Regions from separate parts of the Halobacillus sp. H74 genome, predicted to be linked through region 1. Evidence: riboswitches for the same ligand, from Rfam matches in the RefSeq annotation. Region 1 holds a riboswitch; each other region holds the start of a gene.
The links. Region 1 has a riboswitch for S-adenosylmethionine ahead of metK (methionine adenosyltransferase). Riboswitches for the same ligand answer to the same signal wherever they lie in the genome.
Positions count from the first base shown of each region.

Region 2: it holds a riboswitch for S-adenosylmethionine, as region 1 does, so the genes downstream of both, metE (5-methyltetrahydropteroyltriglutamate--homocysteine S-methyltransferase) here and metK (methionine adenosyltransferase) in region 1, are expected to answer to the same signal.
Region 3: it holds a riboswitch for S-adenosylmethionine, as region 1 does, so the genes downstream of both, ACTWPX_RS02315 (5-methyltetrahydropteroyltriglutamate--homocysteine S-methyltransferase) here and metK (methionine adenosyltransferase) in region 1, are expected to answer to the same signal.

Region 1 is NZ_JBQQCI010000004.1:567,826-572,406, forward strand. It holds gene pckA (phosphoenolpyruvate carboxykinase (ATP)) at 1-1,230, opposite strand, end outside; SAM riboswitch class I at 1,516-1,629, shown strand; gene metK (methionine adenosyltransferase) at 1,852-3,048, shown strand; gene ACTWPX_RS12125 (gamma carbonic anhydrase) at 3,086-3,598, opposite strand; gene ACTWPX_RS12130 (lysophospholipase) at 3,658-4,434, shown strand; gene ACTWPX_RS12135 (tetraprenyl-beta-curcumene synthase family protein) at 4,490-4,581, shown strand, end outside.
Region 2 is NZ_JBQQCI010000004.1:266,453-271,033, reverse strand. It holds gene ACTWPX_RS10600 (hypothetical protein) at 116-502, opposite strand; gene ACTWPX_RS10595 (class I SAM-dependent methyltransferase) at 511-768, opposite strand; SAM riboswitch class I at 927-1,040, shown strand; cobalamin riboswitch at 1,097-1,304, shown strand; gene metE (5-methyltetrahydropteroyltriglutamate--homocysteine S-methyltransferase) at 1,435-3,738, shown strand; partial or broken gene ACTWPX_RS10585 (aldo/keto reductase) at 3,904-4,581, opposite strand, start outside.
Region 3 is NZ_JBQQCI010000001.1:481,202-485,782, forward strand. It holds gene ACTWPX_RS02305 (ArsR/SmtB family transcription factor) at 1-328, opposite strand, end outside; gene ACTWPX_RS02310 (aldo/keto reductase) at 452-1,438, opposite strand; gene ACTWPX_RS02315 (5-methyltetrahydropteroyltriglutamate--homocysteine S-methyltransferase) at 1,558-2,679, opposite strand; SAM riboswitch class I at 2,783-2,884, opposite strand; partial or broken gene ACTWPX_RS02320 (SIS domain-containing protein) at 3,079-3,267, opposite strand; gene ACTWPX_RS02325 (hypothetical protein) at 3,289-3,423, shown strand; gene ACTWPX_RS02330 (LacI family DNA-binding transcriptional regulator) at 3,521-4,525, opposite strand.

The sequences.
Region 1 (4,581 bases):
AAGCATTTCAGCATAAGTAGCTGGAGCTAAAGGAAGAAAAGGTGATCCGAAACAAGCAGAGAATGTTGCTTGCGGCTCGGTAATCCCTCTCTCCGTTCCTGCAAGCTTACTTGTATAACCACTTAGAAAATGGTACATCGCCTGTTCTTTAGTCAGTTTGCTGATGGGAGGTAAAACACCGGTAGCATCTGCTGTCAAAAAGATGATGGCATTTGGATGACCGGCGATACTCGGTTGTACTGTATTTTCAATATGCTCGAGAGGATAAGCAGCACGAGTATTTTCAGTTAGACTCGTATCACTGTAATCAGGTCTATGGGTTTCTTCGTTTAACACCACATTTTCTAACACAGCTCCAAAATGAATGGCATCAAAAATCTGCGGTTCTTTTTCTTGGGAGAGGTTGATACATTTCGCGTAGCATCCTCCTTCAATGTTGAATACTCCGTAACTGGACCAAGCATGCTCATCATCCCCGATTAATCGGCGCTGTGGATCAGCAGACAAAGTGGTTTTCCCTGTCCCGGAGAGTCCGAAAAATAAAGCGACATCTCCTTCTTTTCCGACATTTGCCGAACAGTGCATAGGCAGGACGTTCTTTTCAGGAAGAACGTAATTCATCACAGAAAAGATGGATTTTTTTATTTCTCCTGCATATTCTGTGCCGCCTATAAGTACAACACGGTGTTTGAAGGAAATCATGATGAATGCTTCAGAGTTCGTACCATCTACACTGGGGTCCGCTTTGAAGGTTGGTGCTGAAATGACTGTGAATTCAGCTTCGTGATCTTCAACTTCTGAAGTCTCAGGACGTATGAACATTTGTCGGGCGAACAAATTGTGCCAAGCGAATTCGGTAAGTACTTGAAGGGGGAGGCGGTGTTTCTCATCAGCTCCTGCATAACCTTTGAAAACGAATAATTCATTTCTTCCCTTCAAATAATCCAGAACTTTATGGTACAGATTTACGAACGTGGAGTCATCGATAGGTTTATTGACAGTTCCCCAGTCGACTTTATTTGCAGTCGTCTCATCTTTTACGATGAATTTATCTTTTGGTGATCTACCAGTGTAAGTACCTGTCGTTGCTTGAACGGCCCCTTTTTCCGTTAAAGTTCCTTCATTACGATATAAGATCCTTTCCACTAAATGTGGAACAGATGATTGGTGTTGGACATGCTCTTGCGCTAATAAGAGGTTTAATTCTGACATTTGATTGATGGTACTCATATGCGTCGACCCGCCTTTATATTAAAATTTAAATGTAAGCTAATCTGGAATTAGTATAACACATTAATCACAATAGTCCATACTATTATTGAAAATGCTTTCATGATATTAATTTCTATATATATGTGGGAAATACCTTGTTATCATCTTATGTAATATACTAATGAACGTTTACGATTGAAGAAAGGATCGACCACTTCCACATGGTCCTTTTCCCTTAGAAAAGCTTAGTATTCTAATTGACATTAAACATGGATTTCGATACGATAACTGAGAACGGAAACTCTCTTATCCAGAGTTGGTGGAGGGACAGGCCCTTAGAAACCCAGCAACCGTCTTTTCAAATGACATGGTGCTAACCTGAAGCAAGGAATGAGAACACTCCTTGGACGATAAGAGCGAAAGGAAGCAGCCCCTTTCCTCGATATAGGAAGGGTTTTTTCTTTTTTATGAGAAATATCCGTAGCAGGTGGAAAACCTGGTGATATTCCTATGTAAAAGCTCAATTGGTTGTGAAATGATTCAACAAGAAAATATATGAAACAGCTTATTAGTTTCTGCACATACTGGTAAAGAGTTCCGTCTAATACTTTGTACTTACAGAAGGAGGAGTTTTTCAGAATGCCTGCCAACCGCCGGTTATTCACATCAGAATCTGTTACAGAAGGACACCCTGACAAAATTTGCGATCAGATTTCTGATGCCATTTTAGACGAAATTTTAAAAAATGACCCGAACGCGAGGGTTGCATGTGAGACAACAGTTACAACGGGACTGGTGCTTGTCTCCGGAGAGATCAGTACTAATACTTATGTAGATATACCTTCGATTGTCCGTCAGACAATCAAAGAAATAGGATATACACGAGCGAAGTATGGATTTGATGCCGATACTTGCGCTGTATTGACAGCCATCGATGAGCAATCTCCTGATATTGCTGGAGGCGTTGATGTTGCTTTAGAATCTCGAGAAGGTAAGATGAGTGATGATGAAATTGAAGCCATTGGTGCTGGAGATCAAGGTCTGATGTTCGGATTCGCTAACAACGAAACAGACGAACTTATGCCGCTTCCGATCGCTTTGGCTCATAAACTTTCTAAACGCCTGGCAGATGTCCGCAATGATGGTACCTTGGATTATTTGCGTCCAGATGGAAAGACTCAGGTGACGATAGAATATGATGATAAGGATCAACCGGTCAGGGTTGATACAATTGTCATTTCTACTCAGCACGCAGAGGAGATCACACTTGAGCAAATCAAGAAAGATTTAAAAACCCACGTCATAGACCCTGTCGTACCTAATGGTTTGATTGATGATGAGACAAAGTATTTCATTAATCCTACTGGCCGCTTCGTTATCGGTGGACCTCAAGGAGATGCAGGGTTGACGGGGAGAAAAATCATTGTCGACACCTATGGAGGTTACGCTCGTCATGGAGGCGGTGCTTTCAGTGGTAAAGATGCTACCAAAGTTGACCGTTCTGCTGCGTATGCTGCCCGTTATGTAGCAAAAAATATAGTCGCTGCGGATCTTGCTGATTCTGTAGAAGTCCAATTAGCATATGCGATTGGAGTGGCCCAACCTGTATCGATCTCCATCAATACGAATGGTTCAGGGAGAGTATCGGAGGAGAAACTTGTCGAAGCTGTTCGCGAATTGTTCGACCTTCGTCCGGCCGGGATCATTAAAATGCTCGACCTTCGTCGGCCGATTTACCGCCAAACAGCTGCATATGGTCACTTTGGCCGGACAGATGTAGAATTTCCTTGGGAAAAAACAGATAAAGCAGCTCAATTGAAAGATCGGTTTAAATAATAAAAAACTGCCTCCACTTTACCGTGGAGGCAGTTATTTATTTCTGCTGTTTTTTATAATATTGTCCTTTTTCAACATAGCTTGCGCGAATGCGATTCAACTCTTTAATGTCATCATTATTCAATTCTCTGATCACTTTAGCCGGCCGACCGAAAGCTAGTGTATTTGGAGGGATCACTTTACCGGGCGGTACTAGACTCCCTGCACCGATGAATGCCTGTTCCCCGATTTCCGCACCATCCAGAATAAGCGAACCCATCCCGATTAAAGCATTTTCCCTTATATGAGCAGAGTGGAGTGTAACTTGATGGCCGACCGTCACGCCATCCTCAATGATCAAGGGTTGATCAGGGCTTTGATGCAGAAGGCTGAGATCCTGGATGTTTGTGTTTTTACCGATATGTACTGGTGCCACATCTCCTCGTATTACTGTTTTAAACCATATGCTTGCCATTTCACCTATGGTGACGTCACCTGTAATAACCGCATCATCCGCTACGAAAGCGCTCGGGTGGATGTCCGGATGCTTTCCTTTATATTCGCAATACATACTGAACCCCCTTATAATATAGTTGATAATAGTATATCAGAAGAAAAGGGGGGAACGCTGTGAAGAAATTGGAGTCTGTTGACGATATCGCTACCATCGTTCTCGTACACGGGGCCTTTGAACATGGTGGCAGGTACAAGGAATTAGTGGAACGTTTACGTCAGGATCACTTTTCAGTCATATATGGCGACCTTCCCGGGCAAGGTGTTTCAGAAGGGAAGAAAGGACATATCCATTCTTTTAAGGATTACACCAATACAATCAAATCCTGGGTGGAGCAGGCAAATCCTGAAAAAAAGATATTCATCATTGGCCATAGCATGGGAGGGTTGGCTGTGATTCGGTTCATGGAAGAAAAACAAACAAAAGTAGATGGAGTGATTCTGTCCTCACCAGCGGTTAGTATCTTGAATAAAGCAAGCAAACCTTTAGAGGCAGTTTCTTATCTCCTGAACCATATCACCCCTTCACTTAGGATCAAAGCTTCTCAGCAGCCAGAAATCATAACAAGGAATCCTAAGAAGATTACGGAATTCAATGAGGATCCATTGATTATTGATAAAGTTTCTGTTCGGTGGTATCGTGAATTTCAAAAGGCGACACGTCAAGCATTTTTGAATATTGACAAATTCCCTGATGTCCCTCTGCTGGTCATGCAGGCAGAAGCGGATTACATGGTTGACGCTCAAAAAACTACAGAGTGGTTTGATAAAGTCGTTTCGAAAGAAAAGAGCTATAAACAGTGGCCTGGGCTTTATCACGAAATTTTTAATGAACCGGAATTTGAAGAGGTTTATCGCTATACACGGTCTTTTATCGATAATCATTTTAATTAATCTGCAAGGAGGCAACATCTTGATAGGTTCTGTTCCAAAAAATGCCGTCCACCTCATGTATCAAGTTTACAAAAATATTTTCCCTGCCGTTCATCAAGAACTTGAGCGATGGATTGAACTTGCAAAAGCTATACCAGATGAAGAGTT
Region 2 (4,581 bases), 300 kb from region 1:
CAATTTTTAAAATTTGAATAAAAAAGGAGACATCCACTATTTTTGAATCGCCCCTATTCCTGAAGACTAGAAATCGAGATAACATTCATTACAATCACTAGATCCTTCCATTTCCTTAAGATACTTTCTTAGCGACCACAAACCATAAAACCAAATCCTCTTTGTTCCCAGCTGGATCTGTTTCTGTTTGAGTATGTAATGTCAGCTCTAAAACCTTAAAGTTAGATGGTAATTCATGGTCAATTTCTTTTTCATCATAAAAATGCAATGACTTACCATCATGTAAGAAGGTATTTTCCTCAATTTCTTCTCCAACCCCGAAATTCTTATGGTCTTCAGTAGATATGCAAGTAAAAATCATTAAACCTTCCTGCTTTAATAGCTTATTCATTTGGTTCATAAGTAAAGTACGTTCATCTTTTAAAAATAGGTGTAAAACATTTGATAAATAAATCGCATCAAAATTCTCCTTAGTATCATTTGGTTTAAGTACGTCTTCCACTTGATACTCTATGTTTCTTTCTCGGCACTTATGTTCCTGCATGCAAGCTTTATAGCTTCTGATGAGACATCTATACCTTTAACCTTAAATCCACTTTGAGCTAATTCTAAACTATTACTACCGTAACCACATCCTGGTACAAGGATTGAACGGATATGGTTATCTCTTAGATGCGGCAAGCTCATATCCACTGAAGGACATGGTGATCCACCCCAAATTTCCCCTTCTTTAAAACGTTCGTCCCAATACTTGGCCTGTGTTATCAATAGCTCTCCCTCCATATGGTTGCATTTATATATTACTACCAATTATTGCAAATCAGATCACTGAAGTCGATGTATTGCTCTTTTCTATTAATTTTAACTATCCAATTTGACAGCCTCGAAACCCCATGCTAGTATTTCTTTTAATCATAAATCATAATCTCTTATTCAGAGAGGTGGAGGGACTGGCCCTATGAAACCCGGCAGCCGAATCAATATACCTACGTTGATTTAGGTGCTAATTCCAGCGAAGCAAGTGCTTTGAAAAATAAGAGAGGTCGAATGTCTAAACCTCTCAAATTGAGAGGTTTTTGTATTTATGAAGAAAATTTAATATCGTATATCTTCAGGTGCTGCCTAAACCACTTCGATCTTAGGCAGCTTAAAAGGGAAGTCCGGTGTAAGTCCGGCACGGTCCCGCCACTGTATATAGGAGCAAACCTGCTTGCATGCCACTATCTTATTTATGAATCTCGATGGGAAGGCTCAGGTTTGTGTTGAACATAAGTCAGGAGACCTGCCTGTTGAACGTACACTAAACCTACGAGGAATAGGGAGGTGTTTTGGCGCGCATGCATTTTACGTCCGTATGAGTTTTTTAACGTCATAACCATCTCTCTAATAAATAGAGGGATTTTTTTATTGAAAAAATCATTAGGAGGCATCGTGATGACAAGTGTAATAACTTCGACAATTGGTTATCCCAGAATTGGTGAAAAACGAGAATGGAAAAAGTCACTTGAACGCTTTTGGCAAGGTGGAATTTCTGAAAATCAATTATTGGATGAAATGAAAAAAATTCGCCTTGACCATTTACAAAAGCAAATGGATAAAGGGGTTGACCTTATTCCTGTAGGGGATTTCACTCTCTATGACCACGTGCTTGATACGTCTTTTATGTTTGGTCTGATCCCTGAACGCTTCGGAAACTATAATCAAAGTGACTCCCTTAATACTTATTTTGATATTGCCCGTGGAAATGATGAAGTCGTAGCCTCTGAAATGACAAAATGGTTTAATACAAATTATCACTACATTGTCCCTGAAATTGATGGAAATTCAAATCCTGAATTAATCAATAATTTCCCTCTTCATTATTTTAACGAAGCAAGAGAACACCTTGGCATTATTGGTAAGCCCGTCCTTTTAGGTCCAATGACTTTCATTACACTTGCGAAGGGTGTTGAAAAAAACAAGGGAAACTTCCTTTTGAAGAAGCTTGTCCCTCTATACATCCAAGTGCTTCAAGAACTGAAAAACGCCGGGGCCGAATGGGTGCAGTTCGATGAACCGATCCTTTGCACTTCTACTACAAAAGAGGATCTTCAACTCTTCAATGAAGTCTATGAATTGATCCATAGGCAATTGCCGGATGTAAACATCTTGATTCAAACATACTTTGAAGCCGTCGATCATTATGAAGAAGTCGTCTCACTTCCTGTGGCTGGTATCGGTCTTGATTTCGTTCACGATAGTGGGAAAAACCTGGATAATTTGAAAACATACGGTTTTCCAAAGGAAAAAGCCCTCGCTGCTGGTGTAATAAATGGAAGAAATATTTGGAGAGCAGACCTGGAAAAACAGCTAACACAGCTGGAAACAATTTTAAAAAAGGTAGATAACGAACGTCTTATTGTGCAGCCTTCCTGCAGTTTATTGCATGTTCCTGTAACCATAGAGACGGAGAAGGAGATTGATCCTGTATTGAAAGACGGTCTCTCTTTTGCTGATCAAAAATTGCAGGAAACAGCCCTCTTGACGAAAGCATTAAACGAAGGAAAAGAATCAGTGGAAGAAACATTGACTAAACAAAAGGAAGCCCTTATCCAGTTATGGGGGGACAAGGAACAAAAGGATTCCTCAAAAGATCGAACGAATACATGGGAAGAACAAAAAATCGGAAGAGCCTCTGATTATCGTACTCGTCAGAAGCTTCAGGAGAAATATTTCAACCTCCCATTACTTCCGACAACGACAATCGGCAGTCTCCCTCAAACAAATGGGATTCGGAAAGCGAGAATGAATTGGAGAAAAGGGGAGTGGACAGACTCCTACTATGAAACTTTTATTAAAAACAATATATCTGAGTGGATCAGTCGACAGGAAGAATGGGGACTGGATGTTTTAGTGCATGGGGAATTTGAGCGGAACGATATGGTTGAATTTTTCGGTGAGAAACTGGAGGGATTTGTATTTTCAAGGTTTGGCTGGGTGCAGTCCTATGGATCTCGCTGCGTCAAACCACCGATTATTTATAAAGAGGTTGTCCACCAGCAACCGATGACGTTGAAGGAAATAGCCTATGCGCAATCGTTGACAGATAAACCGATAAAAGGAATGTTAACAGGACCGGTCACAATTGTTAATTGGTCCTTTGTTCGAGAGGATATCAGCAGATTTGAAGTAACAAAGCAAGTTGCTTTAGCTTTACAAGAAGAAGTAAAAGCCTTGGAAGATAAGAGTATTCGTATGATTCAAGTCGATGAACCTGCCTTACGCGAAGGATTACCACTTAAAGAAGAAAAACAGAACGATTATTTAGAAAAAGCTGTATATGCCTTCAAACTTGCAACGTCGTTGGTCAAAGATGAAACCCAAATTCATACACACATGTGTTATTCCGAATTTGGAACGATTATGACTACCATCGACCAATTGGACGCAGATGTCATTTCTATTGAAGCCGCGCGCAGCCATGGAGAAATTGTAGCTGACTTTGAGAAAATATCCTATGAAAAAGGAATTGGTCTAGGAGTTTATGACATCCACAGTCCTAGAGTTCCGCATGTGGAAGAGATGGAAGCAAACATCCTCCGCGCTTTACGAGTCCTTCACCCTCGTCAATTCTGGGTCAATCCTGACTGCGGATTGAAAACCAGAGGAACGGAAGAAACCGCAGCTGCTCTCACAAACATGGTTGAGGCAGCGCGAAAGGCACGTGAGAAAGTAAAACAAAGTGTAAGTGGTTCCTGAAAATTTTCATACTTTTAAACGCTCAGGGATTAATCCCTGAGCGTTTTGTTTCCTTTGTAAAGAAGCGGGAGCATACAACCTGATAGATTGAAGCAGCCATCTTCCCCATTAACAATCATTATACAACCTCCAAATACATGACTTGAACATCTATAACCTTTGTTATCAATAAACACCTCTGATAAACTCATGCACTTCTTTTTGATAAAAATCACGTAACTGTTCTAGATCTCCCTCACTAAACGGCTTTACCTCAACAGCCGACAAATTGTCTTCCACCTGTTTTCGGTTACGGAATCCTGGAATCACACTTGTCACTTCTTCCTGCTGCATGACCCATCTCAAAGCCGCCCTGGACATATTTCCCCGCTCTTCTGCGATCCAATTCAACTTGCTGCTCAGCTCCACACCTTTTGGAAACTCTAATCCTGCGAAGGTTTCCCCGACATTGAACGCTTCACCATCACGGTTGAAGTTCCTATGGTCATCTTCTTCAAATTTATGTGTTTCTGTATATTTACCTATCAGTAACCCACTCGCCAAAGGTACGCGCGCTAAGATACCCACACCCTTGTCCTTTGCTGCAGGGAATAATTGCTCCAAGGGCTTTTGACGGAACAAATTAAAAATGACTTGCAGGGCGTCTGCATTCGTATTTTCCAACATCGACCGACTCGACACTAACACCGTAGTTTCGGATTTTCCCTTCTTGCTTCAACTTTTCGAGTACTTCAAAAACACGTCCATCTTCCAAAATCTCAAATGGTGGACAATGATTGATAGAGGTCGATTTGATCTCTATTCAACCTACGTAAACTATCCTCTAAATAAGAAGAAACCTGG
Region 3 (4,581 bases), on a different contig from region 1:
GTTCTGCCCAGCACTCAATATTTTTCCCGTTACGTTCCATCCGTATCAATCCAGCACGCCTTAGTTCCCGAAGGTGATGGGAAACAGTGGACGGGGCGATATTTAATCCCTCTCCTAATTCACCCACCGTCATCCTCATCTCTTTATCGGTACTGGATTTCCCTGGAGTACAGTGTTCAGCTAAATATAGAAAAACATTCAGCCGGTGAACATTGGATAGGGCTTTGAAAATCTCGCTGAATTTGTTTAAGTTTTCATTATTATAATTCGACATATTTCGAATTATAAAGAAATACATTACGACTGTCAAATCTTTAACAATTCCCATACATACAGCTGAAAGGGAGCCGTAATATTATGAGGGAAAGCAATAAAATCCATCTTCTCCACACAAAAAATCGAGTATGAAATCCCAGCGATTTCATACTCGATTGCTTTTACTATTCAATTCTTATTGCGGCAGAGGAGCCTCAGCTGAAACAAAGCCCTTGTCCACAAGTTCATTCCAGAAATCTTTCGGAATGTCCATTTGGATCATTTCTAGGTCTTCTTTAATTCTGTCCGGACGTGTGGAACCAGGAATCACTGACTTGACCGCCGGGTGAGCTGTTGAGAATTGAAGAGCAGCTGCTTTCAACGGAACATTGTATTTTTCACCGATTTCCTTCAGTTGATTGACATGATTAATAATGTCATCGCCCGCTTTTTCATAGTTATAATGATCACCGCCAAGCAGTACCCCGGAGTTATAAGGGCTTCCGACCACAATGTCCACATCGTTTTCTTCAGCCTTTGCCATCATACCCTGTAATGCTTGTTCGTGTTGTAAAAGGGTATATTGCGTAGCAGATAAACAGATATCCGGTTTTGTGTCCTCCAGATCCATCGCACGTTCAATCGGTTCTGTCGTATTGACACCTAGTCCCCAGGCACGGATGACACCTTCTTCCCGAAGACGGGACAGCACGCGGAAAGCTCCTTTTCTAGCTTGTTCAAACTTTTCGGTCCATGCATCACCATGGAAATCTGGAGAAACATCATGAACGAAGACCATGTCCAAACGGTCGGTTTGTAGACGTTCCAGACTCTGTTCGATCGACCTTTTCGTTGCTACTTCCGTGTAATCTGTGATGACTTGATTGTTACGGCCATGTTCGAACAGACCTTCATTCTCTTCTGTTTCTTCAGTCATATAACGACCTACTTTTGTGCTTATCACATAGTCATCACGATTATATTTTGATAACACTTCACCTACCCGGATCTCTGCTAAACCAGCGCCATAAAAAGGGGCGGTATCAAAATAGCGCACTCCCTGGTCCCAAGCGGTTTGGATTGTTTTCTGCGCTTCTTCTTCCGGCACGTCCCGGAACATATTACCTAAAGGTGCGGTACCTAGTCCTACTTTATGTTTCAGTGCATTCTCTAGTGATTTCATGAATCTATTCCTCCTTTGAGAAAACCTATAGTTGCATAACCAACTATAGAAAAATAAATCATCTACCAATTAACGGTACATTCTATGTGTAGCCGGCTGGAAGGTTATTAAAACATTATTTACCCTTCATTCCACACTTCGTCGGCAATGTTCACCACATGACGTACTTTACCCCATTGCTGTTGTTCAGTAATTTCATTTCCTTCTTCCGTTGATGCGAATCCACATTGAGGGCTCAAACACAATTGGTCCATTGCTACATAATCGGACGCTTCCAAAATACGCGCTTTCACTCGTTCCGGATCTTCCAAATCACCGAATTTGGAGGTGATCAAGCCGAGAACGATCGAAAGGTCTGGACGCCGGACATGACGAAGGGGTTCGAAACCTCCGGAGCGCTCATCGTCAAATTCAAGGAACAGTCCATCGACATCCAATCCTCCGAAAATCGTTTCAGAAAGCGCCTCATAACTGCCGCTTGTCATAAAGGTGGAACGGAAATTCCCCCGGCAGATATGCATTGTGATGAGCATGTCCGCTGGTCTGTTTGCTATCGCCTCATTGATGGCACGTGCACACAGTTCTGCCACTTCCTCTGGATTTTTTCCCTTCTCTTCGATGGATGTGCGTCCTTCTTCAGAAAAGAAAGTCGTCCATGATGTATCATCAAGCTGAAGATAGCGGCATCCTTCCTCATAAATTTTCTGTATGAACCCTTGGTAGGCAGCTATCAGGTCATCGACAAGGGCTTCATCACTTTCATAAATACCCTCTTCCCTTTCCGCTCGGAATAAAAGCATATTAGGGCTTGGGATCGTTAATTTGGCGACCGCGTCCCCTGCGTTCTTTTTCAGAAAACGAAAGTGTTCTATCATATCATGATCGGTGAAACCCACTTTCCCTGTCACTTTGATTCCGCGCGCTTTCGTTTCCACCCCATCAAATTTCAATCCGCGCTCAGCCTCAAACCCTTCGACCCCATCCAGTCCTTCAAGAAAGTCGAAGTGCCACCAGCTGCGCCGGAAATCTCCGTCCGTTACAGCTTTCAAGCCCGCTTCCTTTTGCTTTTCTACTAATTTAATAATCTCTTCATCTTCAATCTTTCTTAATTCCTGTTCTGTAATCTCTCCTCTCTCCTGCTTTGCGCGTGCTTGTTTCAGACGTTCAGGACGTAAAAAGCTGCCGACATGATCTCCTTTGAATGGTTGTCTCTTCACATTTCTTTCTGTTGATACTGACATGGGCTTATCCCCGCCTTCCTTATGATTTGTGATTTCACATGAAACAAAATAACCCCTCTTCTATATAAGAAGAGGGGCTGAATGGAATACGAATCATTTTCTCTTCTTATCTCCAAGCAAATCGCTTCTGGAATTAGCACAGTACTATCGAAAGTCTGCTGCTAAGGTTTCACCGGGCCAGTCCCTCCACCTTTCTGGATAAGAAACAATGTATTTGATTTTAAAGTCTACTATACAGGAAGAACCAGAAATTGACAAATTATTCTGAACTATGATCTTTATCCCCGGAAAAATTCACACAAGAGTATATTCACTTAGCGCTCTATTATTTTCTCAATCTTGTCAAAGGGAGCCCTCAGATGCGTCGTCGGTTTATTGACATGGAAATCGGTCAGATCCAGCATATTGAAGAAGTGATGAGGTGGCTCCTGATCCCGAAATAATAATTAATAAATCATCTTTTTCAATACTTGGTGTAATCGTTTCTCCTGTTACGTAAATTTCATACCCACTATGCATCAACCGCATAGCGAAAGCTTTCCCCATCAAACCAGATCGTCCTTCGCCTGAAACGAAAATACGAGTGGCCGTGGACAGGAGACGGTTTGGATGATGTGCTTCATAGGTCCTCTATCTCTCCTTTCATTTGGAAGCAATGACAGACAGGATTCCGTGCTTTATGATCACCATTCCTACCATGACGTTGTCGGGGGTTACGCTGAAACCTGCGGTAATGTGGATTAATTCCTCCAGCTACTGTCATCTCGGAATTTTTCTTCAAACAAAAATAATTCGTTATCTCTGTTATTGCAAATTCAACCTAACACCTCATATGTTTTCTCTAAACTGAGTCCCTGACCATTAAATGGGGATCGAATCTGTAATTTAGAAGTTCATCTTCTACTTTGTTATTCCTGATCTTATCCAGTAAAGCTTCGGCCCCCATCTTTCCTATTTCAAATGTTGGTTGGGCCACCGTTGTAATCGCTGGTGTGTAGAAGCTGGCAAAAGAAACATCATCAATACCAATGACAGCCAGGTCTTCAGGAATTTTCATACCGTTTTGTTTTGCGTATTTCAATATTTCGATCAATACAAGGTCATTTCCGGCGAGGATTGCTTCAGGAGGTTCTTCTAAGTCCAATAACTCTTCAAGCACCCGCTGGATATTCGTAGGCTCCGCACTTTTCACATACTCTTCAACAAAAGGAAGCCCTTCTTTATGAATGGCTTTTTCATAACCCTGAATACGTTCTAACCTCGGCGTGATGTGATTGATGATAGAAGTGGTTATCATGCCGATACGACTGTAACCTTTTTGAACGAAGTGTTCTACAGCCAGGCCTGAAGCCATCTCATTATCTAATAAGATTGATGAAATAGGAATATCTTCCACTTTACGGTCTAAAAAGATGACAGGGTAGCGATCCTTGAGCATTTTTTCATATAATCCTCTGTTATCACCTGTAGGAAAGATGATCAGCCCATCTACTTGTTTCGCTCGTAGCATTTCGATATAATGCTTTTCTTTTTCAGGGTCATCATCTGCGTTACATATGATGGTGTGATAGTCAGAACTGATACATACATCCTCAATCGCCCTTGTTACTTCTGTTGTGAAGTTGTGTAGAATATTTGCTACAATCACTCCGATCGTCTTTGTAGATTTCTGCTTAAGGCTTCGTGCAACAATATTAGGTTGATAACCCAATTCTTCAATTGCTAGTTCAATTCTCTGTTTCGTCTTTTCACCCATATAGTCATATCGTTTATTTAAATATTGAGAAACTGTGCTCTTTGATACCTTTGCGTGTGTAGCAACATCGGAAATAGTCACCGTTTTCATTTGAACTCTCCATATCTTTAAATATATTCCGTATAATAAATTCGGTTAGCCCACCT